Regions from separate parts of the Pectobacterium artocarpous genome, predicted to be linked through region 4. Evidence: predicted binding sites of a transcription regulator. Region 4 holds the regulator's gene; each other region holds the start of a gene.
The links. The regulator PurR, encoded in region 4, represses purine synthesis genes. The targets are predictions, from matches to a motif close to CANGCAAACGTTTGCNTG.

Region 1 (6,069 bases), on a different contig from region 4:
AATCCTCCCGCACTGCCCCCCATTGCGAACATGTTTTTCCTGTCGCCATAACCTTTTTCTATCAATGCCTGCGACACATCGATGAAATCCGTGAAGGAGTGCATTTTATTGAGCAACCGACCATCGTCGTACCACTGTTGCCCCAGTTCACCTCCGCCACGAATGTGCGTTAAGGCGAAGACGAACCCTCTGTCCAGCAGGCTCAAACGGCTAACGCTAAAATCCGGATCCATGCTATGGCTATAAGCGCCGTAGCCGTAAACCAGTATCGGGTTCTTACCTGGGCTGAAATGATCGCGATGGTAAACAAGAGAAACGGGAACCTCGACGCCATCTCGAACCGTGATCCACAAACGTTCACTCCGGTAATTGTCCGAAGAGAAATCTTTCACTTCAGCTTGTTTAAGTAACCGCTGTTCGCCCGAATCCAGATTCAATTCATACTGCGTACCAGGGGTTGTCATTGATGAATAGCCATACCGCATCAATGCCGTGTCTGGCGTCGGGTTGTAAGACAGCCATGTCACATAGCTCGCGTCATTAAAGGCAATCGTTTTTTCTTCTTGAGTATGCCAGTGAATCTGGCGCAGGCTGGTCAAACCGCGTTCCCGTTCTTCGACCACCAGCCAGTCTCGAAACAGTTCAAACCCTTCCAGCACGCGATTTTCACGTGGTGCAATCAGCGTTTCCAGCGTTTGCTCATCAGGTTTGTCCGAACGGTAGAGGCCAAAATTTTTGCCTTCCCGATTAGAACGCAGATAAAACTGGCCCTGATAGTGATCGATACCATATTCATGATCTTTCCGGCGTGGAATGCATACCTGCGGAACGGCATCCGGTCGTGTCGCATCAAGCAATAACACTTCCGTCGTCGTCGTGCTACTGAGATAAATGATGATGTAGTGCTCTGATGTCGTTTTACTCAGGTTGACATAATAGGTGTCGTCTTTCTCTTCATACACCAGTTCATCCTGCGCCGGATCGCTCCCCAAACGATGACGATAGACCTGATATGGCAATAACGTTTGCTCATGCTTGCGCACGTAATACAGAACTGTCGAATCCGCAGACCATTCCGCCCCCACCGTAACATTTTCGATCACATCTGGTAGCCACTCACTGCTGCTCAGATCGCGAAAACGAAGTGTGTACTGCCGACGGGATAAAAAATCCTCCGACAATGCCAGCAGTGCATTATTCGGGCTAACTTCAAGCGCGCCGAGGCTATAAAATTCGTGCCCTTCCGCTCGTTGATTCCCGTCCAGAAGCGTTTCCCACACGTCTGTTGCCTGCTCGGGCTGGCGCAGATAGATAGCGTACTCTTTACCCGGCTCATAGCGACTTTGATAACGATAACCCTTTCTGACATACGGCACAGACATATCCGTTGACGGGATGCGCTTAGCCATTTCGTCATACAGCGACCGTTTGCGCGCCTCATGAGGCGCCATGATCGCTTCGCTATAGGCGTTTTCCTGCTCCAGATAGGCCAGTACTTGCGGATCGGCACGCTGGTCATCACGCAGCCAGTAATAATTGTCGATACGCGTATCACCATGGGTGCTCATCACATGGGGGCGTTTTTCAGCTTGCGGTGTCTTCATCGCGTCGGATCTCGTTGTCTTAACATAAAATTTTCACTCTGCACGAAGAGTGGCACGATTGCCCAGCAATGCCAAGTCATCGCCTTATCTCTTGGTGCGCTTTTGCGCACCGCCTTCCAATGCACGCCCTCTTTAATGCGCACGCAAACGTTTTCGTTTATACTGCGGCCATTTTTCACAACCCGATCAGGTATAAGGTTATGTTAACGATTGGAACCGCCTTGCGTGCGGATGCCACACGAGTGATGCTACTTGGCTCCGGTGAATTAGGCAAAGAAGTGGCGATTGAGTGTCAGCGCTTGGGAATCGAAGTGATTGCTGTTGATCGCTATGCCGATGCTCCCGCCATGCAGGTTGCGCACCGCAGCCACGTCATCAATATGTTGGATGGCGATGCATTAAAAGCGTTGGTTGAAGCCGAACGCCCTGATTATATCGTGCCGGAAATTGAAGCCATCGCAACCGACATGTTGGTAACGCTGGAAAAGCAGGGTCACCATGTTGTTCCTTGTGCCGAAGCGACGCGCCTGACGATGAATCGTGAAGGCATCCGTCGTCTGGCGGCTGAAACTCTCGGCGTTCCCACTTCCACCTACCGTTTTGCCGACAGCGAAGAGAACTTTCGTCAGGCAGTAGATGCGATTGGCTATCCTTGTATTGTTAAGCCGGTCATGAGTTCCTCTGGCAAAGGGCAAAGCCTGATTCGCTCCGCGGAGCAGTTAGATCAGGCGTGGAGCTACGCCCAACAGGGGGGACGTGCAGGCGGCGGACGTGTCATCGTGGAAGAACTGGTTAATTTTGATTTTGAGATCACCTTACTGACCATCCATGCGGTTGACGGTATTCATTTCTGTGCGCCAATCGGCCACAGACAGGAAGACGGCGACTATCGCGAATCCTGGCAGCCACAGCAGATGAGTGCGCTGGCGCAGGAACGCGCACAGAAGATGGCCAGCGATGTCGTGAAAGCGCTCGGCGGCTATGGCCTGTTCGGCGTTGAACTGTTCGTCTGCGGCGATGAGGTGATTTTCAGCGAAGTCTCCCCTCGCCCGCACGATACCGGCATGGTGACGATGATTTCTCAGGATCTGTCCGAGTTTGCACTGCACGTTCGCGCGTTTCTGGGGTTACCGATTGGCGCAGTTCGTCAATATGGCGCATCGGCTTCCGCTGTAATTTTACCGGAACTCGATAGCAATAATGTGCGCTATCAGGGGCTGGAAAGCGCGCTACTCCCTCATACGCAAATTCGCCTGTTTGGTAAGCCGGATATCGGCGGTAAACGTCGCATGGGCGTCGCATTAGCCAGCGCAGAAACCACGGACGATGCCGTGACAATCGCCAAGCGCGTCGCGGCAGGTGTAAAAGTTAGCGGCTGATACGTTCTGCTACTGACTGGGTCAAGTTAAACGCCACTGACGGGGTTCTGTCCCCCTGCACAAAAAACGCAAGAGCGTTTTTCAACGCCGCTTGCGACGGCCCACAGGGTGAAGGACAAGGATGCCCGTCGTAAAAAAGGCCACTCACTACGAGTGGCCTGTATCATTCAGTCACGAGCACACTTAGGCTTTTGCACCTGCAACGGCTTCACGCGCCAATTCGGTAATACGCGCGTAATCACCGCTTTCCAGCGCATCGTTCGGCACCAGCCATGAACCACCCACGCACAGCACGCTTTTCAGCGCCAGATAGTCGCGGTAGTTATTTGGCGTAATACCACCGGTCGGACAGAAACGGATCTGAGCAAACGGACCCGCGATCGCCTGGAGCGCTTTCACGCCGCCGTTAGCTTCCGCTGGGAAGAATTTGAACTCACGCAGGCCGTAATCCATACCCAACATCAGTTCAGATACCGTGCTGATACCTGGAATCAACGGGATGTTGCCTGCCGTCGCGGCTTTCAGCAACGGTTCGGTCAAGCCGGGGCTGATGGCGAACTGGGCACCCGCTTCCACGACCGCAGCCAGTTGCTCAGGGTTGGTCACCGTACCTGCACCCACGATGGCTTCTGGTACTTCTTTCGCAATCGCGCGGATCGCGTCGATGGCACAGTCGGTACGCAATGTCAGTTCCAGAACGCGAACGCCGCCCGAGACTAACGCTTTTGCCATCGGCACCGCGTGTTCCAGTTTGTTGACTACAATAACAGGAACAACGGGACCCGTTGTCAAAATCTGTTCCGCGCTCGTTTTCCAGTTTTTCATCAAAAGTTATCTCCAGTCATGCCCAAAGGCATCATTAATTATATAGCGCGCCCCTGCCACAGGGATCTGCGTCACCGCAGATGTCCGACCGCACCGTTAGCCATACATTAAAAACTGTAGGATGCCGAACATGCTCGGCATCTCAATTACTGACTTATTATCAAAGAATTACTCAAACTCATTCCAGGAACGGCCATCGCGGGTAATCATCGCCACGGATGCCACTGGCCCCCAGCTTCCAGCCTGATACGGTTTCGGCGCATCATTGTCCATCGCCCACGCCTCCATGATGGAATCCACCCATTTCCAGGCTTCTTCCACCTCATCACGACGGACGAACAGTGCCTGAATACCACGCATGGTTTCCAGCAGCAGACGCTCATAAGCATCGGCCAAATGCTGCTGATTAAAAGTTTCGGAGAAGCTTAGATCCAGTTTCACCGTTTGCAGGCGGTGTTTGTGCTCTAATCCCGGGATTTTATTCAGAATCTGGATTTCTACACCTTCATCAGGCTGCAAACGAATGATCAGCTTGTTCTGCGGCAACTGTTGGTAAGAATCGTGGAACAGATTCAGCGCAGGGTTCTTAAAGTACACGACGACTTCTGAACATTTGGTCGGCAGACGTTTACCGGTACGCAGGTAGAACGGCACGCCGGACCAGCGCCAGTCATCAATATCGACACGAATCGCGACAAAGGTTTCCGTGCTGCTGATTTTATTCGCGCCTTCTTCTTCCAGATAGCCCGGCACTTTATGTCCCTGAACAAAACCAGAAGTATATTGGCCACGTACGGTCGTTTCATGCACGTTGGAACGATCGATACGACGCAGTGAACGGAGCACTTTCACTTTTTCATCACGGATACGGTCGGTCGTCAGGTCAGATGGCGGTGACATCGCAATCATCGTCAGAATCTGCAACAGATGGTTTTGGATCATGTCGCGCATCTGGCCCGCTTTATCAAAATAGCCCCAGCGCCCTTCAATCCCGACTTCTTCAGCTACCGTAATCTGCACATGGTCGATCGTCCGGTTATCCCAGTTTGAGGAGAACAGCGAGTTGGCAAAACGCAGCGCCAGCAGATTCAGTACGGTTTCTTTACCCAGATAGTGGTCGATACGATAAACCTGACACTCGTTGAAGTATTCTGCGACCTGATCGTTAATAACGCGGGAAGACGTCAGATCGGTACCCAGAGGCTTTTCCATCACCACGCGCGCCGGCTCTTTATTCAGCCCTGCGGTTCCAAGCCCTTTGCAGATCGCTCCAAATGTGCTCGGCGGCATCGCAAAATAGTTGATAGTGGTACGGTTTTTCTGGTCAAGCATCTTGCCCAGCTTGTTGAACGCTTTCGTGTCTTCCACGTCAAGATTGCAGAAATCCAGCCGACTGCTTAGCGTTTCCCACAACTTATCGTCGATGGCTTCTTTCATAAAGGTGTCAAGTGCTTCGTGCACGACGCGGGTATACTCCGCTTTATCCCAATCTGCGCGGCCCACCCCGATAATTTTGGTGTCCGCATGGATGTGGCCTGCTTTTTCCAACTGGTACAGGGAAGGCAGCAATTTACGGCGCGCCAGATCGCCCTTGGCACCGAAAATAACCAGATCGCACGCTTGGGCTGTTGAAGTTACCGCCATGTTCATCTCCTCGTTGCAGGATACTGTAATTTTATTACAGCGATAATGTACTCTTTTTGACTACAGCCAGTAAACCCATCATAAAAATGCCAAATAATGGTCGCTACTAGCTGAAAACCACACATAAATCGGTCTGCACAGAGGCTGAAATCACTTAAGTATTCGCCCTAAAGCGAAATTTTTCGTCGTTTCTGACAGTCGATTACTTTTCTGAAAGTTAGACACATGTCATGTTCTGGCAAAAAAAGGATCCAACTTAGCATGTTGCCCTCTGCCAACCACTACAGGGTCGTAGTATATTTTCACGACTTGCATTTTTTCACGTAATACATGCCAGTTGTACCTTTAGTTGAAATTGGAAAAAACTTACATGGCCCTTGTCGTATGAATATGCTGGAAAAAATCCAGAGTCACCTAGAACTCTTGAGCAAATCGGAAAGAAAAGTTGCTGAAGTGATCCTGAGCACTCCGCAAACAGCCATTCACTCCAGCATCGCGACCTTAGCCAAAATGGCCGATGTTAGCGAACCAACGGTCAATCGTTTCTGTCGTCGCCTTGAAACGAAAGGTTTTCCCGATTTTAAACTACATCTGGCGCAAAGTCTGGCAAACGGTAC
Region 2 (6,069 bases), on a different contig from region 4:
CTGGATATCATTAAAGATCGTCAGTACACGGCAAAAGGCGATAGCGTTGCGCGTCGTAGCTGCCAGACCGCGCTGTACCACATCTCTGAAGCGCTGGTTCGCTGGATGGCACCGATTATGTCCTTCACCGCGGATGAGATCTGGAACTACCTGCCGGGCGAGCGTGCACAGTACGTCTTTACCGAAGAGTGGTATGACGGTTTGTTCTCGCTGGATAGCGCAGAAACCATGAACGATGCGTTCTGGGCGGATGTCCTGAAAGTGCGTAGCGAAGTGAACAAAGTCATCGAGCAAGCGCGTAATGACAAGCGCATCGGTGGCTCACTGGAAGCCTCCGTCACGCTGTACGCCGATGCCAATCTGGCTGGCAAGTTGAACCAACTGCGTCAGGAACTGCATTTTGCGCTGTTGACGTCAAAAGCGCGGGTGGAACGTTATGAAAATGCGCCGGACAGCGCGCAGGCAACGGAACTCACCGGACTGAAAATTGCCTTAAGTGAGGCAGAAGGGCACAAGTGTCCACGCTGCTGGCATTACGAGACGGATATCGGTAGCAACGCCGATCATCCTGAAGTGTGTGGTCGCTGTGCGACTAACGTGGGTGGTAACGGCGAAGAGCGTAAATTTGTCTGATGAATAAAATCTGTTCGAGTGGACTGCGCTGGCTCTGGCTAGCGATACTGGTTTTAGTTATCGATCTTGGCAGCAAGCAGTGGATCCTTGCTCACTTTGCGCTGGGGGATACGGTGCCAGTGATGCCTTCTCTGAATCTGCATTACGCCCGTAACTACGGCGCAGCGTTCAGCTTCCTGGCGGATAAAGGCGGCTGGCAACGCTGGTTCTTTGCCGGTATCGCGATTGCTATCGTGGTGGCGCTGTTGGTGATGATGTATCGCGGCAGCGTCAAGCATAGGCTGAATAACATTGCGTATTCGCTGATTATCGGCGGCGCATTGGGCAATCTGTTTGATCGGACATGGCATGGGTTTGTCGTCGATTTCATCGATTTCTATGTCGGTGACTGGCACTTCGCCACGTTTAACCTGGCCGATACCGCCATCTGTATTGGGGCGGCGCTCATCGTACTGGAAGGGTTTTTCAGTACGCATGATGATACTGATACCGTTAAGCAAAAGGGTCACTGATGTCCGAGACTGTGCAGCACAACAGCGCGCTGCTGGTGCATTTTACTCTCACGCTGGAGGATGGCTCCACCGCCGAGTCTACGCGTGAGCGCGGCAAACCAGCGCTGTTCCGCCTTGGCGATAGCAGCCTGTCTGACGCGCTGGAACAAAATCTGTTGGGATTGAAGCGTGGCGATAAACGCAAGTTTACGCTGCCGCCGGAGTCGGCCTTTGGGCCGACCAATCCGAATCTGATCCAGTTCTTCCTGCGTCGTGATTTCGCTCAGACTGGTGTGCCGGATGTGGGCACGATCATGCTGTTCAGCGGTGTTGCTGGAAATGATATGCCGGGGATTATCCGTGATGTGACAGAGGAATCGGTCACCGTGGATTTCAATCACCCTCTGTCCGGCCAGGCGATTACCTTCGATCTCGAAGTGCTGGATATCGATCCCGTACAACAGGAGGTGGCACATGCAGATCCTGCTGGCTAATCCACGCGGCTTTTGTGCCGGTGTCGATCGTGCTATCAGCATTGTGGAGCGCGCGCTGGAGCTTTTTGGTACACCGATCTACGTCCGTCATGAAGTGGTACATAACCGCTATGTGGTTAACGGATTGCGCGAACGTGGCGCGATTTTTATTGAGCAGATTGAAGACGTGCCGGACGGCGCGATTCTGATTTTCTCGGCACATGGCGTTTCGCAAGCGGTACGGAATGAAGCAAAAAGCCGTGACCTGACGGTATTCGATGCCACCTGTCCGTTGGTAACCAAAGTGCATATGGAAGTGGCCAGAGCCAGTAAAAAAGGCGTAGAAGCGATTCTTATTGGGCATGCCGGACACCCTGAAGTTGAAGGGACGATGGGGCAGTACAGCAATGCGGATGGTGGCATGTATCTGGTGGAATCCCCCGAGGATGTCTGGCAGCTACAGGTAAAAGATGAAAGCAATCTGTGCTTTATGACGCAAACCACGCTTTCTGTTGATGATACCTATGCGGTGATTGATGCGTTGCGTGAGCGTTTCCCGCAGATTGTTGGTCCGCGTAAAGATGATATCTGTTATGCCACGACCAATCGTCAGGAAGCCGTTCGCCATTTGTCGGATAAGGCGGATGTCGTGTTTGTTGTAGGCTCTAAAAATTCCTCAAACTCTAACCGTCTTGCTGAATTGGCACAGAGAGCGGGAAAGGCGGCTTATCTGATTGATTCATCAGAAGATATCCAGGAGTCATGGGTAGAGGGTGCTTCGCATGTTGGGGTAACCGCAGGCGCATCCGCACCGGATATCCTGGTACAACAGGTAATTCAGCGCCTGAAAGCATTAGGCGGCAAGGTTGCCGTTGAAATGCAGGGACGTGAAGAAAACATCGTCTTTGAAGTGCCGAAAGAACTGCGTGTTGAAGTCAAACAGGTAGATTAACGCTGTTTCTGCGGTAGGGCTTCGGCCCTATCGCTGTTATTCCCCTCTGTTTTCTCTCCCTTGTATTCACTCATGAAAATGTTAATACATAAAAATGAATTTTTATGCGTTATGCCATGTGGTTTATTTTTGACCTTCCCGGCATGTCTTCAAACGCCTCACGGTTTTTTATCGCTTCCAGACGCGATTCTGCTGCCTGTGATGAGACAGTTTTGCTGATTTTCTGCGGCTTCAAACAGTATTTTCTAATCTGGCGGTAAATCCGCTGGCGATAGTGCGCAGTGCCCGTTAACCTGATGTTATTTTTATGTCGTCAGGATCAAAAAGAGAGAGACATTATGAAGGATTCATCCATCCGTATTGCGGTTGTAGGTGCGGGCGGCCGTATGGGACGCCAGCTGATTCAGGCCATCGAGCAAATGGACGGCGTGGTATTGGGCGCGGCGCTGGAACGTTCTGGTTCGTCTCTGATAGGTAACGATGCAGGTGAACTTGCCGGACTGGGTAAAAGCGGTATTACCGTGAATGAAAGCCTGGATGCCGTGCAGAATGATTTCGATATCTTGATCGACTTCACCCGTCCGGAAGGCACATTAGCGCATCTGGCATTTTGCCGTCAGCACCGTAAGGGCATGATTATTGGGACAACCGGCTTCGATGATGCAGGGAAGGCGGCGATTAAGCAGGCTGCACAAGATATCGGGATTGTGTTTGCAGCGAACTTCAGCGTCGGTGTCAATGTCATGCTGAAGCTGCTGGAAAAAGCGGCGAAGGTTATGGGCGATTATACTGATATCGAAATCATTGAAGCACACCACCGCCACAAAGTGGATGCGCCGTCTGGCACCGCGCTGGCGATGGGCGAAGCGATTGCCGATGCGCTGGGACGCGATCTGAAGTCTTGTGCGGTGTATGCGCGTGAAGGTCATACCGGCGAACGCGATCCGAAAAGCATTGGTTTTGCAACCGTTCGGGCGGGTGACATTGTCGGTGAACATACGGCGATGTTTGCTGATATTGGCGAGCGTGTTGAGATTACCCACAAGGCATCCAGCCGTATGACGTTTGCCAATGGTGCAGTAAGAGCGGCTATATGGATTAGTTCGAAGGAGAATGGTCTTTTTGATATGAGAGATGTACTTTCTCTGGATGATTTATAGTTTTTAGTTATTTATAAATAATCATATGATACTGATAAGGGTGGTTATTTTAATGATCACCTTTATTTTTATAGGTTACGTTTAATTTTTTTATCATTAATTGTTTTTATCCGTATTTTTTCGGTTTTTTAGCGAAAAGACTTCCCCTTTACTCCTGAAATGTCCTTTTCTGGTGATTTGTTATCCTTATTTTAACGATGTTGCCTCGCAACCGTTTACTTGTCTCAGTTGATGTGGGTTTTTACGCCAGTGGGCGGCTATTTATTTCGGAAAGCATAAAAATAAGAGAAAAAAAGCGGTTTGGGTAGACAATCAGGAAGACCATCATTAAAATGCGCCCAATTTGCCAAAAATTGGCCTTACAGGTAGTTTTTGCATTGATTTAGTGGCTCGAATCTGAATTAATATGCAAATAACGTGATTGTTTATTCCTTGGAGGGTGTTTTGATTAAGTCAGCGCTATTGGTTCTGGAAGACGGAACCCAATTCCACGGTCGGGCCATTGGGGCAGAAGGGTCGGCAGTGGGGGAAGTGGTCTTCAATACGTCGATGACCGGTTATCAAGAAATCCTTACTGATCCTTCCTATTCCCGCCAGATTGTCACTCTCACTTATCCCCATATCGGTAATGTCGGCGCCAATGCCAACGATGAAGAATCCCCCTCTGTACAGGCTCAAGGTCTGGTTATTCGCGATTTACCTCTGATTGCCAGCAACTACCGTAGTGAAGAAAGCCTGTCTGAATACCTCAAACGCAATAACATCGTTGCCATTGCCGACATTGATACCCGTAAACTGACCCGTCTGCTGCGTGAAAAAGGCGCACAGAATGGCTGCATCATCGCGGGTGATACGCCGGATGCCTCTGTCGCGCTGGAGAAAGCGAAAGCCTTTCCTGGGTTGAAGGGAATGGATCTGGCAAAAGAAGTGACGACGGCAGAAAGCTACAGCTGGCTACAGGGAAGCTGGACGCTGGAAGGTGAACTGCCTGCGGCGAAAACTGAAAGCGAGCTGCCTTACCACGTTGTGGCTTATGACTATGGTGTGAAACGCAACATTTTGCGTATGCTGGTGGATCGCGGCTGCCGCCTGACGGTTGTTCCGGCGCAGACTCCGGCCGAAGATGTGCTGAAGCTGAATCCAGACGGTATTTTCCTTTCTAACGGTCCGGGCGATCCGGAACCGTGCGACTACGCGATTCGCGCAATCAAAACTTTCCTGGAAACCGATATTCCGGTATTCGGCATCTGCCTGGGTCACCAACTGCTGGCGCTGGCGAGCGGTGCGAAGACCATCAAAATGAAGCTCGGCCACCACGGCGGCAACCACCCGGTAAAAGATCTGGATAACAACTGCGTGATGATCACCGCGCAGAACCACGGCTTTGCGGTTGATGAAGATAATCTGCCTGACACGCTGCGTGTCACGCATAAATCCCTGTTTGACCATACGGTTCAGGGGATTCACCGCACGGATAAGCCAGCGTTCAGCTTCCAGGGGCACCCAGAAGCAAGCCCAGGTCCGCACGATGCCGCGCCGCTGTTCGACCACTTTATTGACTTGATTCAGACTTACCGTTCTTCAGCTAAATAATCAGGAGCGAGACAATGCCAAAACGTACAGATATTAAAAGCATCCTGATTCTGGGCGCAGGCCCGATTGTTATCGGCCAGGCGTGTGAGTTTGACTACTCTGGTGCACAAGCCTGTAAAGCGCTACGTGAAGAGGGTTACCGCGTTATTCTGGTGAACTCCAACCCGGCAACCATCATGACCGACCCGGAAATGGCCGATGCGACCTATATTGAGCCGATTCACTGGGAAGTGGTGCGTAAAATTATTGAAAAAGAGCGTCCAGACGCGGTGCTGCCAACGATGGGGGGCCAAACTGCGCTGAACTGTGCGCTGGAGTTGGAACGTCAGGGCGTACTAGCCGAATTCGGCGTCACCATGATTGGTGCAACAGCGGATGCGATTGATAAAGCAGAAGATCGTCGTCGTTTCGATGTGGCGATGAAGAAAATTGGTCTGGATACCGCGCGTTCCGGTATTGCACACAATATGGAAGAAGCGCTGGCCGTAGCGGCTGAAGTCGGCTTCCCGTGCATCATCCGTCCTTCCTTCACGATGGGCGGCACCGGTGGCGGTATCGCGTATAACCGTGAAGAGTTTGAAGAGATCTGCGAACGCGGACTGGATCTTTCTCCAACCAAAGAGCTGCTGATCGATGAATCGCTGATCGGTTGGAAAGAGTATGAGATGGAAGTGGTGCGTGATAAGAACGACAACTGCATCATCGTCTGCTCAATTGAAAACTTCGATGCAATGGGGATCCACACCGGAGACTCTATTACCGTTGCA
Region 3 (6,069 bases), on a different contig from region 4:
GATCCGTTATTGTGATCGTTTGCAGTTCTTCGACCTGATGTAAGGCGATAACGCGCTCAAACGATCGATGGTGTTGTGTCACGTTAAGCGCTAAATCGGTCCCGCCCGCCAGCAAATGCGCGGAAGGATGACGCAGATAGAGCATCGCCATTTCCGAGAGTGTCGCAGGCAGTAAGCATGCTTCATCAAGGGCGTTTTCTTGCGGTGCCATGCGTATCTCATTGAGTCGTTCTGCGGTTTTTTGTGCCTGTTCATGAAAGCGATCCTGGATATCCAACCCGCAGATCTGTTGTGCGGCGGTGATGATGGGACGGTAGCCCGTACAGCGGCACAAGTTGCCTGCTAACTGCTGTTCAATATCGTGTCTGGAACCTGTACAACCGGCTTTCTGTAACGCAAAGGCCGACATCACAAAACCCGGTGTACAAAAGCCACACTGGGAGGCATGGCAGTCGGCCATGGCCTGCTGAACCGGATGGAGCACGCCGTTTTCTGACAGGTCTTCCACGGTCAGTAACTGTTTGCCGTGAAGCTGGCTCATGAGCATGATGCAACTGTTGGCGGTCTGGTAGGCCATACCGTCCGCGGTCGGTTCGCCAATGACGATGGTACAGGCACCACAGTCTCCCGATGCACAGCCTTCTTTGGTGCCCGTGCGTCTTTCCTGCGTGCGCAGCCAGCGGAGTACCGTGGTATCCGCTGCGATATCCGTTAACGTTTTTAGCGTTTGATTAAGTAAGAAGCGAATCATGCGGCTTTCTCCACGTCATCCTGACGCCAGACGCAGTGGCCATTAACCCAGGTATGCCAGATATTGCGGTCATCCCCCAGCGTCATCAGTAAAAACAGCTTTTCGTAGATATCATGGCAGCTCGCCAGACGCATTTTTTGCAGTGGGCTGACGGCCAGATCCAAGACCACGAAGTCAGCCTCTTTGCCCGGCATAAAGTTGCCGATGTAACGATCGAGATCGAGGGCGTGCGCGCCACCGAGTGTCGCATGATAAAAAGCCTGACAGGCATGGAGTTTGCTCCCTTGCAACTGCGTGACCTTGTAGGCTTCTCCGAGCGTCTGCAACATATTAAAGGTCGTGCCTGCACCGATATCCGTACCGATCCCGACGCGTACGCCGTGATCGAGACAGGTATGTAAGGGGAAGAGACCGCTGCCGAGAAATAAGTTCGACGTTGGACAGAAGGCGATCGACGAGTCTGTTTCGCGCAGGCACTCCCACTCGCACGCCTCAAGATGAATCGCGTGGGCAAATACGCTCCGCCTGCCCGTCATCTGATAATGGTGGTACACACCGAGATAGCTGCTGTGTTCGGGCCAGAGTGCCTTAACCCAGGCGACTTCATCGGTGTTTTCACTTAAATGGGTATGTAGCCAGACATCTGGGAATTCCTGACGTAGCTGTTCCACTACGCGCATCAGTGCCGGTGAAGAGGTCGGCGCGAAACGCGGCGTGAGCGCGTAGTTAATACGTCCTTTATTGTGCCAGCGCAGAATCAGGTCGCGAGTTTGTTGATAGCTTTGCTCCGGCGTTTCGATCAGATAAGGGGGCGCATTTCTGTCCATCATCACTTTGCCTGCGATAAGGCGCATCTCAAGGTGGCTCGCCGCACGAAACAGGGCGTCTACGGATTCCGGGTGCACGGTACCGAACACCAATGCCGTTGTCGTACCGTTAGCCAGAAGTTGATTGAGAAAGAACGCAGACATGGCGGCGGCATAGTCGCTATCGGCATATTTGCTTTCCGTTGGAAAGGTGTAGGTTTGGAGCCACTCCAGCAACTGTTCTCCCCAGGCGCCGACCATCTCGGTTTGAGGATAATGCAGATGGGTGTCGACAAAGCCGGGCACAATCAGTTTGTCACGATAATCGATATAGTCCGTCGGATGACGTAGCCAATGACAACCTTCTTCCCACTCCACGAGAGCGACGATATGGCTACCGTCGAGAAACAACAGCCCATCGCTGAGGCTGCGACTCTGTTTCAGCATGTCATCTGGCCGCGCCGCCAGAGCAGTGATATCGAAAAATTGGCTACGTAATGCGCAGGTATAATGTATCGTCATAGTAAAACCTCTTTTTATACGAAGGGGTTCCTTCGTGTGCCCGGTCGGCCCTCAAATCGGTGTGGGGGAGCCAGGCTTTTACCGCAGATGGCGATAATATTGCAAAGAACATACCAGTGGGTGATTCGATGCTGAGGTTGGTATCTTGTTGTAAATAAATGACTTTAATTTTGTTGCGCAACAAAAATTCAAAATAATGAAAAAATAACGTTATCTTTCTGTATGCAAACGGTTGCGAATATTAGTAACCGTTTGCGTGTTATAGATAACAGAATAATATTCTGTTTAATGGCAGGGTTTTTCTTGGGAAGAGGTATGATGTCGTGAAAATTATCACCATAATAGTGCACTTGCTCTGTTGGCTAGTCACTCATGCTGATTCGTTGGTGTTGAAGAAGATTTTTTATGCACCCACTCTTTAATTATGCCTGAATCAGGTATGATGAGTGCCGCCGTCAGCCGTTCATCGGTTGTTCAACATCCCCTCTGTGTTATCAGCACGTTTATCCTGCTTTTTAACCTCATGCGCGATAACGGTCAAAACCTAATTTCCACACAGTTGAAACGATTCCTATAAATAAGTGTCAGGATAGATATCGCGCGTCAAAGCGATACGCTGTTAGCCACTTAAAGATGAGCATCATGAAGATTAAGCAAACATTTACCAGGGCATTACTCCATCCGCGCTATTGGACGACATGGTTCGGTCTTGGCGTGCTGTTTTTATTAGTCCAGCTTCCTTATCCGTTGTTGATGAAACTCGGAAGCCGAGCGGGCCGCTTATCCCGTCTCTTTCTAAAACGTCGAGTGGCGATTGCCCGGCGTAATCTTGAACTCTGTTTCCCCACGATTTCTGACGACGAACGTGAAGCGATGATCGACAGTAATTTCGCGTCGCTCGGCATGGCGTTGGTTGAAACGGGTATGGCGTGGTTCTGGTCCGATCGTCGTGTTCGTCACTGGTTTGATGTTTCAGGGTTGGAACATTTGCAGCAGGCTACGGCAAAAGGTCGTGGCGTGATGGTGATTGGCATTCACTTTATGTCGCTGGAATTGGGCGGTAGAGCGATGGGGTTGTGTCGGCCAATGATGGCGATGTATCGCCCGCACAATAATAAAGCGATGGAAATGGTGCAAACCTGGGGACGTTCTCGTTCAAACAAGGCGATGATAGACCGTAAAGATCTGCGCGGTATGGTGCAGGCGCTGAAGCGGGGTGAAGCGGTATGGTTCGCACCCGATCAGGATTACGGCCCTAAAGGGAGCGTATTTGCGCCGTTCTTTGCGGTAAAAAATGCAGCGACCACCAGCGGCACCTTCACTATCAGCCGTCTGGCCAAACCCGCGATGATGACGACGGTGCTCATTCGTAAGCCGGATGCGTCGGGTTACCACTTAGTGATCCAACCGGAGCTACAGGATTATCCGTATCACGATGAGCGGGCGGCGGCGTGCTACATGAACACGGTGATTGAGAAAGAAATCATGCGTGCGCCCGAGCAGTATCTCTGGCTGCATCGTCGTTTTAAAACACGTCCGATAGGGGAAGTCTCGCTTTACGCCTGACAGCAGAAGCGCCGCATAATATAAAAATATCAGCGGCGCTTACCGGCTTTACTCTTTCCCTAACAGCATGCCACGTGCGACAAAGGATTTTGGGGTTGCGCCGACACGTTCGTGACGTGCCAGATAACGGTAGCACCCTGCAGAAAGGAACGCGCCGATAAACCAACTGAAGTTGGCTGCATCACGCCATTGCGGGGTAAAGCTGATGATCAATCCAATCGCGACCGCAGGAATCAGTGCCATCAGTGCATTCGGGTTGAAACCGTTTCGATACCAGTAGCGTCCTTTCGGTGTCGCGTCGAAAAGATCGTCCACATAGACTTTCCCGCCTTTGATAACGTAGAAATCCATCAGCAAAATACCGAATAGCGGACCGATAAAGGCGCCGAGCACATCAAGCGTGTAGTGAATCAACTCCGGTGAGTTGAACAGGTTCCAGGGGGTGAGCAGAACAGAACCGACAGCGGCGATCATGCCGCCAGTGCGGAAACTGATGCGCTGTGGCGAGCAGTTTGAGAAATCGAAGGCCGATGAGACGAAGTTGGCGACGATATTGATCCCTATCGTCGCGATGATCATGGTCAGTACGCCAAGCGCAACCGCAAAACCGCTGCCAATGTGTGTGACGGTTTCGATGGGGTCGGTAATCATACGGCCAAACAGTGATTGGGTGCCTGAAACAATAACGACGGTAATGATGGAAAAGAGCAGGAAATTAAAAGGGAGTCCCCAGCGATTGCCGCGGCGGATTTCTTGCATACTTTTACCGTAGCGAGAGAAATCGCCAAAATTCAACAGCGGGCCGGAAAAGTAGGACACGACGAGTGCCGTTGCGGTGAGCATCTGCCAGGTTTGTTCGCCGGTGGTGAGTGTTTTGCTACTCAGGGTAAACGAGATATTTTCCCAGCCGGTTTGGTAAATAATCCAGACGGCCAGCAGCGTCATCACGACATAGACCGCGGGGCCTGCGAAGTCGATGAAGCGTTTAATCGCGTTCATGCCATGCCAAAACACCATGGCTTGCAGGAACCACATGATGCCAAAGCAAATCCACCCTAGCGCTGACAGGCCAAGCCAGTGGCTCTGCGTCAGGGGAGCGAGATCCGGGTAAAACTTAAGCAGTACCAGCATCAGAGCATGCGCAGCCAGATAGGTTTGAATCCCGTACCACGCAAAGGCGATTAAACCACGGATCACAGCGGGAATATTGGCACCAAACACGCCGAATGCCTGACGGCAAATGACGGCGTAAGGCACACCGCTCATCTGGCTCGGTTTGGCCACGAGGTTGGCACAGATCTGTACGATACAGATCCCCACCAGAAGACACAGCAGCACTTGCCAGCTTGCTAACCCCAATGTGAAAAAGCTGGCGGCGACGACATACCCTCCCATGCTGTGCACATCTGACATCCAGAAGGAAAAAATATTGTACCAGGACCAGGTCTGAACGCGGGTCGGGGCCAGATCCTCATTACATAGTCTGGGGCTGTACGTACTGTTGCCATTACCATTACCTGTGTTGATATTTTCTGGCATGGAATCTGCTCCTTTTACCCTGGTCGTTAAATGAATGACGTTGTGTGTAAAACGACATTGCATGAATCAGGCCAAAATTCATTTTTTTGTATACACAAATGATCTTTGGTGTGTACGATTTGAAGGGGCGGTGACAACGAGAAGATGAGATGAACTACACGTACGGACTTGAAAACGAGCCATTCTCCCAGCAAAAAGATGATGTTATTTATCAGGCGTTGCTCAATGCCATTGTGGAACATCAGCTGTTGCCGGGAACAAAATTGCCAGAAGAAGCGCTGGCCGAAGTGTTTGATGTGAGCAGAACGGGGATCCGAAAGGTCTTGCAGCGTCTCGCGGTGGTGCAAATGGTCACGTTAACGCCCAAGCGTGGTGCGCAGGTATCGACGCCTTCGGTGGAGGAAGCGCGGGAAATTTTTCAAACGCGCCGTTTTATCGAATGCGCCAATCTCCCCGAGGTGGTTTCTCACTGTCGCTCTCCTCATCTGGCTGCATTGAATAAGCTGATCCTTGCGGAGCAGCGGGCGCACGCCGATCAAAACGGTGCAGAAGCGATCCGTTTGTCTGCGGCTTTCCATATTCAGCTACAGGCGATTTCCGGCAACACGGTATTAACCGGGATTGTTTCGCAGCTCACGTTACGTTCATCGCTGGTTATTGCCGCTTATGGCTCGCCATGGCAGCAAGGATGCCGATGTCACGATCATCACGATCTCCTCGCACGACTGCGGGATCACGATGTGCTGGCGTTGTCTGAGGCAATGACGCGACATTTCGATGATATTGTCGCCAGCCTGCGTTTTGACCGGGATGAAAATGCCGAGCCTGACTTTGGCCGCCTGTTTGGTCATTTTAAGGAGAAGCTCGCATGAAACCGCTGTTGAT
Region 4 (6,069 bases):
TATATTCTTTTTGTTACGCTACGGTTCCGATAGCAATGTGGTGTGCGGTATTCCGGTTTGGTTTTCAGCTAAATATCGGGCACACTGCACAAAATCATTTCTTTGTTTTTAAGAGGCAAACCGTATGTTTACCGGTATTGTTCAGGGCACCGCGCCAGTGGTGTCGATTGAAGAAAAATCCAACTTTCGCACGCACGTTGTCCAACTCCCGCACGATCTGCTGCCTGGACTTGTACCCGGTGCCTCGGTGGCGCACAATGGCTGCTGCCTGACGGTAACCGCCATTGACGGCGATCGCGTCAGCTTCGATCTCATGAAAGAAACACTGCGATTAACGAATCTGGGCGATATTCATGAAGGCGATGTCGTGAATATTGAGCGTGCCGCGAAGTTTGGTGACGAGATCGGTGGACACGTCATGTCGGGCCATATTATGTGTACGGCGGAAGTGGTGAAGATTCAGGTTTCAGAGAATAACCATCAGATTTGGTTCCGTCTGGCAGATGAAGCGCTGATGAAATACGTGCTGCATAAAGGCTTCGTCGGGATTGATGGTATCAGCCTGACGGTAGGGGAAGTGACGCGTGGGCGTTTCTGCGTGCATTTAATTCCCGAAACGCTGAATCGCACTACGCTGGGACGGAAACGTCTGGGACATCGCATTAATATTGAAATCGATCCGCAGACCCAGGCTGTGGTGGATACGGTTGAGCGCGTGTTGGCGAGCAAGCAGGTGAGCGACTTGGGCAAAGAAGAGTAATTTCTGCGTTGCCTGTTCTCGTAAGCCGGACGAACAGCCTCGTCCGGTTTTTTCTTTTCTGTCAGCGTGAGACGCGTATTCCCCCTTCGATTCCCTCCAGGCTGAACAACACTTGCCAGAGTTGGAGCGTTCTTGCTCTGAAGGCACCGGCACAGAGGTTAAGGTAGTAGCTGAACATCCGGCGGAAGCGGGCAGGATAGTGAGTGGAAAGCTGTGGCCAACTTTGCTGAAAGCGCGTATGCCACGCCATTAATGTACGATCGTAATCGGCCCCGAAATTGTGCCAGTCCTCCATCACCAGATAAGGCTCACTTGCCTGTGCAATATGTTGTATAGAGGGAATGCAGCCGTTGGGGAAGATGTATTTATGAATCCAGGGATCGACATGTGGATCGGTCTTATTGGCTCCGATGGTATGCAGCAGAAACAGCCCGTTAGGCTTTAGGTTACGCCGTACGACGCGAAAATAGCGATCATAGTTGCGTGGCCCGACGTGTTCAAACATGCCTACCGACACCACGCGGTCGAATTGCCGATCGAGATCGCGGTAATCCTGTAGATCAATCGTGACATTCAGATTCTGACAACGCTGTTGTGCCAGCATCTGCTGCTCTCTGGAAATGGTGACACCATAAACCGACACACCGTAGTGGCGAGCTGCGAATTCTGCAAGTCCTCCCCAGCCGCAGCCAATATCCAGCAACGTCATTCCCGATTTTAACTGAAGCTTTTCGCAAATCATGGCGAGTTTATCTTCCTGTGCCTGTTCCAGCGTCTGTGCTTGTTTCCAGTAAGCACAGGAGTATTGCATGTAAGGATCCAGTATCAGGGTAAAGAGGTCATTGCCTAAATCGTAATGCGCTTTGCCAACAATCTGAGCGCGTCTGCGGGATTGCGGATTCATGACACGAGAAAGGGCTACTCGCGTAAGATCGTGCAGACGGCGGGGCAGTTTCGCCTCCAGCCCCGCACGCAGGACGCGATGGGAAAACATATCAAGTCGTTCACATTCCCACCATCCGTCCATGTAACTTTCTCCCAATCCCAGCGCTCCTTCACGCAGAATACGTTTAAAAAAGCCGGGATGGGTTACGTGGATGTCAAAAGGGCGAGGGCCGTTTATGGTGATATCCGCTGCATCCAACATGTCCTGCACGATGTGGAACCAGGGAGCGATATCGTTATCCCATTCTTCTGTATAAGGTAAACCCATCATGTCTCCTTAACTTTTCACGTGTAAAAGTATCGTAAAACATACCTGGACAGCACTTATCGCAGCCGACGTATCGGTTGTCACCAGAGAAAATGAAACGCGGTATTTAATTTAGAACGACTTCAGCCAGCATACAAGAAAATTGGCTGAAGCATAAAGGAGAACTGGCTGGAATAAGAAAGTTGTCTGTATCGTGTCGCCGCGTTTAGCGGCGATAGTCGAGGTAAGGGCCGTCTGCCACAGAGCGTCGCTCAATTAACGTCGGATGGACTTCAATGACGTGCGCATCTTCCCGCTTACTGGTAATACGATCCAGCAACATCGCGAAGGCGGATTGACCTAGTCGCTCTTTGGGCTGATGAATGGTGGTCAGCGCCGGCGTAAAGAAACGCGCGTGGCGCACGTTGTCATAACCGATCACCGAAATATCCTGCGGCACGCGTAGACCCAGTTCGTCTGCCGCACAGATAGCGCCCATCGCCATGATATCGCCGCCGCAGAATACGGCCGTTGGTCGCTGTTTCTGCGCGAGAATCTGATGCATGGCTTTATAACCGGATTCCGGCTCGAAATCGCCCTGAACCACCCACTCTTCGCGTACAGTAATGTCTGCTTCCTTCAAGGCTTTTAAAAAGCCGAGGTAGCGCCCGCTGCCGGTGTTGCGTTCCTGAATGCCGGGGATGGCACCGATATCCCGATGACCGCGTTCGATCAGGTAGCGGCCTGCCATATAACCGCCTTCAAAGGCGTTATCGATAATCGTATCGGTAAAATCGCTGTGTATCTGTCCCCAGTCCATCACGACCATCGGAATGCTGCGGTAATCTTCCAGCATCGCCAACAGCTCTGGTGGATATTCGGCGCACATCACCAGGAGACCGTCCACGCGTTTTTGCGCCAGCATGGAGAGATAAGCGCGCTGCTTACCGATGTCGTTATGCGAATTACACAGCACCAGCGTGTAGCCTTTGGCATAGCAGCTGTTTTCGACGGCTTCGATGATCTCGGCGAAATAGGGGGCTTCGCTGGATGTGGCCAGCAAACCGATTGATTTAGTGTGATTAACTTTGAGGCTGCGGGCGACGGCGCTGGGCGAATAGTGTAATTCTTTGATTGCCGCCCTGACGGCTGCCTTAGTCTCTTCGGCGACGAAACGTGTTTTATTGATCACGTGCGATACGGTTGTGGTGGAAACGCCAGCACGTTTTGCCACATCTTTAATCGTTGCCATCTAAAAATGACTCCTGAACTTACCTGTTACAGACGTAAGTATATTGTTAATCGTTTGCCTGCGTTTAAAGTTCTTCTTCTAAGCTAAAAAACAGGATTTCAGAAGGAGAATGCCGAATGTTATACCGAAGGGATCAGGCTTGACGTTTTTCGACCGATACGCAGCGCTTTCATAAACAGCGGATTGTGTCCGATTTATCATGAAAGTGAAAGGGCTAATTTATACTATTAGTGATGCATTCGTCCGAGATTTTTCACTGAAATTATGAAAGAATCGTAATAACCCTATTGTTTGTGGATTTAAGCGCCTGAATGGGTTCGCTGTAAAGGGCGGTTTCCTCTTTCAGGTAAAATTTGTTCGTTAATAAGGAGTGGTTTATGAATACAGATCTAAAGATGTCTTTGCTGACAACGGTTGGCGCACTGGCGATGATCATTGTGTTCAGTTTTGTTGCGGTGCTGAACTAACCGAACGATGCTTCTGTGTGGTTTTGGTATATCAGACACGTTTATATTGCATAAAATGTGTCTGAATCGATTTATGTAATCTGTTTCTCAACGAATCGTCTGTGGTGTTACCACGCGACGCGCGCCAACGTAGTGCTCCTGCCAATAATCTTCACTCAACTTGCTGATACGAATATCTGAACCTGTACGCGGCGACTGGATAAACTTCCCTTCTCCCAGATAAACCCCGACGTGATCGGCTGCGCCGCGATTATTGATACGGAAGAAGACCAAATCGCCGCTTTCCAGCTCGCTCTTTTTAATCGGAGCGGCATCATGCAGATGATACATTTCGTTAGCGGTACGTGGAATCTGGATCTTAACGACATCTTTGTACGCATAATAGACCAGTCCGCTACAGTCGAATCCGGTAAAGGGAGATGAGCCACCCCAGTGGTAAGGCTTGCCTATCTGGCTCATCAACTTATTCATTGCTGTCGTTTTGGCATGCTGATAACGCTTTTTATGCGCCGCACTCAGCGCCATGCCTTTTTCTCTAGGGGCCGGATCTTTCTCCGCTTTTGTCTTAAGCGCCGTCTTCTTCAGCCCGGTTTTGACTCTGACCTGTGCGGTTGTCTGCTTCTGTTTTTCAGGCTTCAGCTTTTTGAGGTTTTTTTTCACTAGTGCGGGTGTGCTGCTTTGCGTCCGTGACAGCTTTTTTTCTGTTGATTTGTTCGCGCTGCGGGGGGTGGTTTTCGTAATGGCAGCGGTAGGTTCTGGTTTTTTGCTTTTGATTGGTGTCGGTGATTTCGCATTACCCTTTGTTTGACGGCTTTTCTTATTGGTTTCTTCAACGGTGCTTTTCTTTAGCGCAGAATGTGGGGTATGCGGCGCAGCCTGAACGACGTTCAGGGATAGATTGCTGAAAAATAATATAAAAAGAGTAATAAACAAGCGCATGATAAAAGTAACCGAACATAATCCTTAACTCGCTCAATCCGCACAGTATTCCTGAAAACGGCGGCATAAAAAAGTGGGCATGGCCGCTTTATTCATACAGAATAGTGAAAAAACATTAATAGTTGTTTTTTCGATTGATTTATCAACGCGTTCTGGCGTTGATTTCATCAATGGCGAATAACGTGCAGGGAAAATACCCCTACAAAAAATGGCGTTTTTTTGTGGCTGGTGGCATCGGTACAATATCACTGAGTCAATGTCGCTGTCGTAGTACCTCTGACGGCGGCTCATGGCTAGCGTTTTGGACGTTAGCCATCCTATAGGTTTAAGGAAGCAAGAAGATGACGACACCGACAATTGAAAAAATTCAGCGCCAAATTGCTGAAAACCCGATTCTGCTGTACATGAAAGGCTCCCCTAAATTGCCAAGCTGTGGTTTTTCCGCACAGACGGTTCAGGCGTTGTCTGCATGCGGCGAGCGTTTTGCGTATGTTGATATTTTACAGAATCCGGATATTCGCGCTGAGCTGCCGAAATATGCGAATTGGCCGACATTCCCGCAGTTGTGGGTTGACGGCGAGCTGATTGGCGGTTGTGATATCGTAGTTGAAATGTTCCAGCGTGGTGAACTGCAACCGCTGATCAAAGAAACGGCCGACAAGTACAAAGCGCAGCAGGCCGATCAAGAGTGATGCGTTCTTTTGATGTAATGACGATGCCACATGTCATTACCATGCGAGCGTAAATCCTTCCAGCGGGTGCCTTATGGCACCCGTTCTTTTATCTCTGATTTTCCCGTCTTTTCAGTCTTCAACTGACGCGTCTTCCAGCACATGTTCTTCCTGCGCAATCGGCCACCCGCCCAGACGTTTCCAGCGATTAACCAACTCACAGAACAACAAGGCCGTTTGGTTGGTGTCATACAGTGCGGAATGTGCCTGGCTGGAGTCAAATGCAATACCCGCGGTAATACAGGCCTTAGCAAGGACGGTTTGTCCTAACACCAGCCCGCTGAGTGCCGCGGTATCGAAGGTGGCGAAAGGATGAAACGGGTTGCGTTTCAGGCTACAGCGCTCCGCTGCCGCCATCATGAAACTATGGTCGAATGTAGCATTATGCGCCACGATAATGGCACGGTTGCAGTTTTGCTCTTTGATCCCTTTGCGCACGACTTTGAAAATGTCGTGCAGCGCATCATATTCGCTCACGGCACCGCGTAGCGGATTGGTAGGGTCAATGCCGTTAAACGCCAGCGCAGCGGGTTCGAGGATAGCACCTTCGAATGGTTCAACATGAAAATGTAGCGTTTCATCTGGCTTCAACCAACCGTCTTGATCCATTTTTAATGTTACCGCCGCAACCTCTAGCAAGGCATCGGTTTTCGCATTAAATCCGGCGGTTTCAACATCAATCACTACCGGGTAAAACCCACGAAAACGGCCGCTCAGGGCATTCAGAT

Region 1: a site for PurR is predicted at 1,745-1,762, ahead of purT (formate-dependent phosphoribosylglycinamide formyltransferase). Genes of this name have one in related genera too.
Region 2: a site for PurR is predicted at 3,914-3,931, ahead of carA (glutamine-hydrolyzing carbamoyl-phosphate synthase small subunit). Genes of this name have one in related genera too.
Region 3: a site for PurR is predicted at 2,301-2,318, ahead of guaD (guanine deaminase). Genes of this name have one in related genera too.

Annotation. Positions count from the first base shown of each region.
Region 1 is NZ_JBJXVK010000008.1:160,295-166,363, reverse strand. Features, by position in the region: gene ACKQAD_RS07550 (S9 family peptidase) at 1-1,604, opposite strand, end outside; gene purT (formate-dependent phosphoribosylglycinamide formyltransferase) at 1,805-2,983, shown strand; gene ACKQAD_RS07540 (bifunctional 4-hydroxy-2-oxoglutarate aldolase/2-dehydro-3-deoxy-phosphogluconate aldolase) at 3,167-3,808, opposite strand; gene zwf (glucose-6-phosphate dehydrogenase) at 3,977-5,452, opposite strand; gene ACKQAD_RS07530 (MurR/RpiR family transcriptional regulator) at 5,837-6,069, shown strand, end outside.
Region 2 is NZ_JBJXVK010000002.1:91,741-97,809, forward strand. Features, by position in the region: gene ileS (isoleucine--tRNA ligase) at 1-633, shown strand, start outside; gene lspA (signal peptidase II) at 630-1,145, shown strand; gene fkpB (FKBP-type peptidyl-prolyl cis-trans isomerase) at 1,145-1,618, shown strand; gene ispH (4-hydroxy-3-methylbut-2-enyl diphosphate reductase) at 1,599-2,549, shown strand; gene dapB (4-hydroxy-tetrahydrodipicolinate reductase) at 2,888-3,709, shown strand; gene carA (glutamine-hydrolyzing carbamoyl-phosphate synthase small subunit) at 4,154-5,302, shown strand; gene carB (carbamoyl-phosphate synthase large subunit) at 5,317-6,069, shown strand, end outside.
Region 3 is NZ_JBJXVK010000025.1:49,371-55,439, forward strand. Features, by position in the region: gene xdhA (xanthine dehydrogenase small subunit) at 1-751, opposite strand, end outside; gene guaD (guanine deaminase) at 748-2,079, opposite strand; gene lpxP (kdo(2)-lipid IV(A) palmitoleoyltransferase) at 2,722-3,645, shown strand; gene ACKQAD_RS16105 (NCS1 family nucleobase:cation symporter-1) at 3,694-5,184, opposite strand; gene ACKQAD_RS16110 (GntR family transcriptional regulator) at 5,334-6,056, shown strand; gene ACKQAD_RS16115 (aspartate/glutamate racemase family protein) at 6,053-6,069, shown strand, end outside.
Region 4 is NZ_JBJXVK010000001.1:56,124-62,192, forward strand. Features, by position in the region: gene ACKQAD_RS00250 (riboflavin synthase subunit alpha) at 125-760, shown strand; gene cfa (cyclopropane fatty acyl phospholipid synthase) at 822-1,973, opposite strand; gene purR (HTH-type transcriptional repressor PurR) at 2,179-3,204, opposite strand; gene cydH (cytochrome bd-I oxidase subunit CydH) at 3,582-3,671, shown strand; gene ACKQAD_RS00270 (C40 family peptidase) at 3,759-4,610, opposite strand; gene ACKQAD_RS00275 (Grx4 family monothiol glutaredoxin) at 4,952-5,302, shown strand; gene rnt (ribonuclease T) at 5,414-6,069, opposite strand, start outside.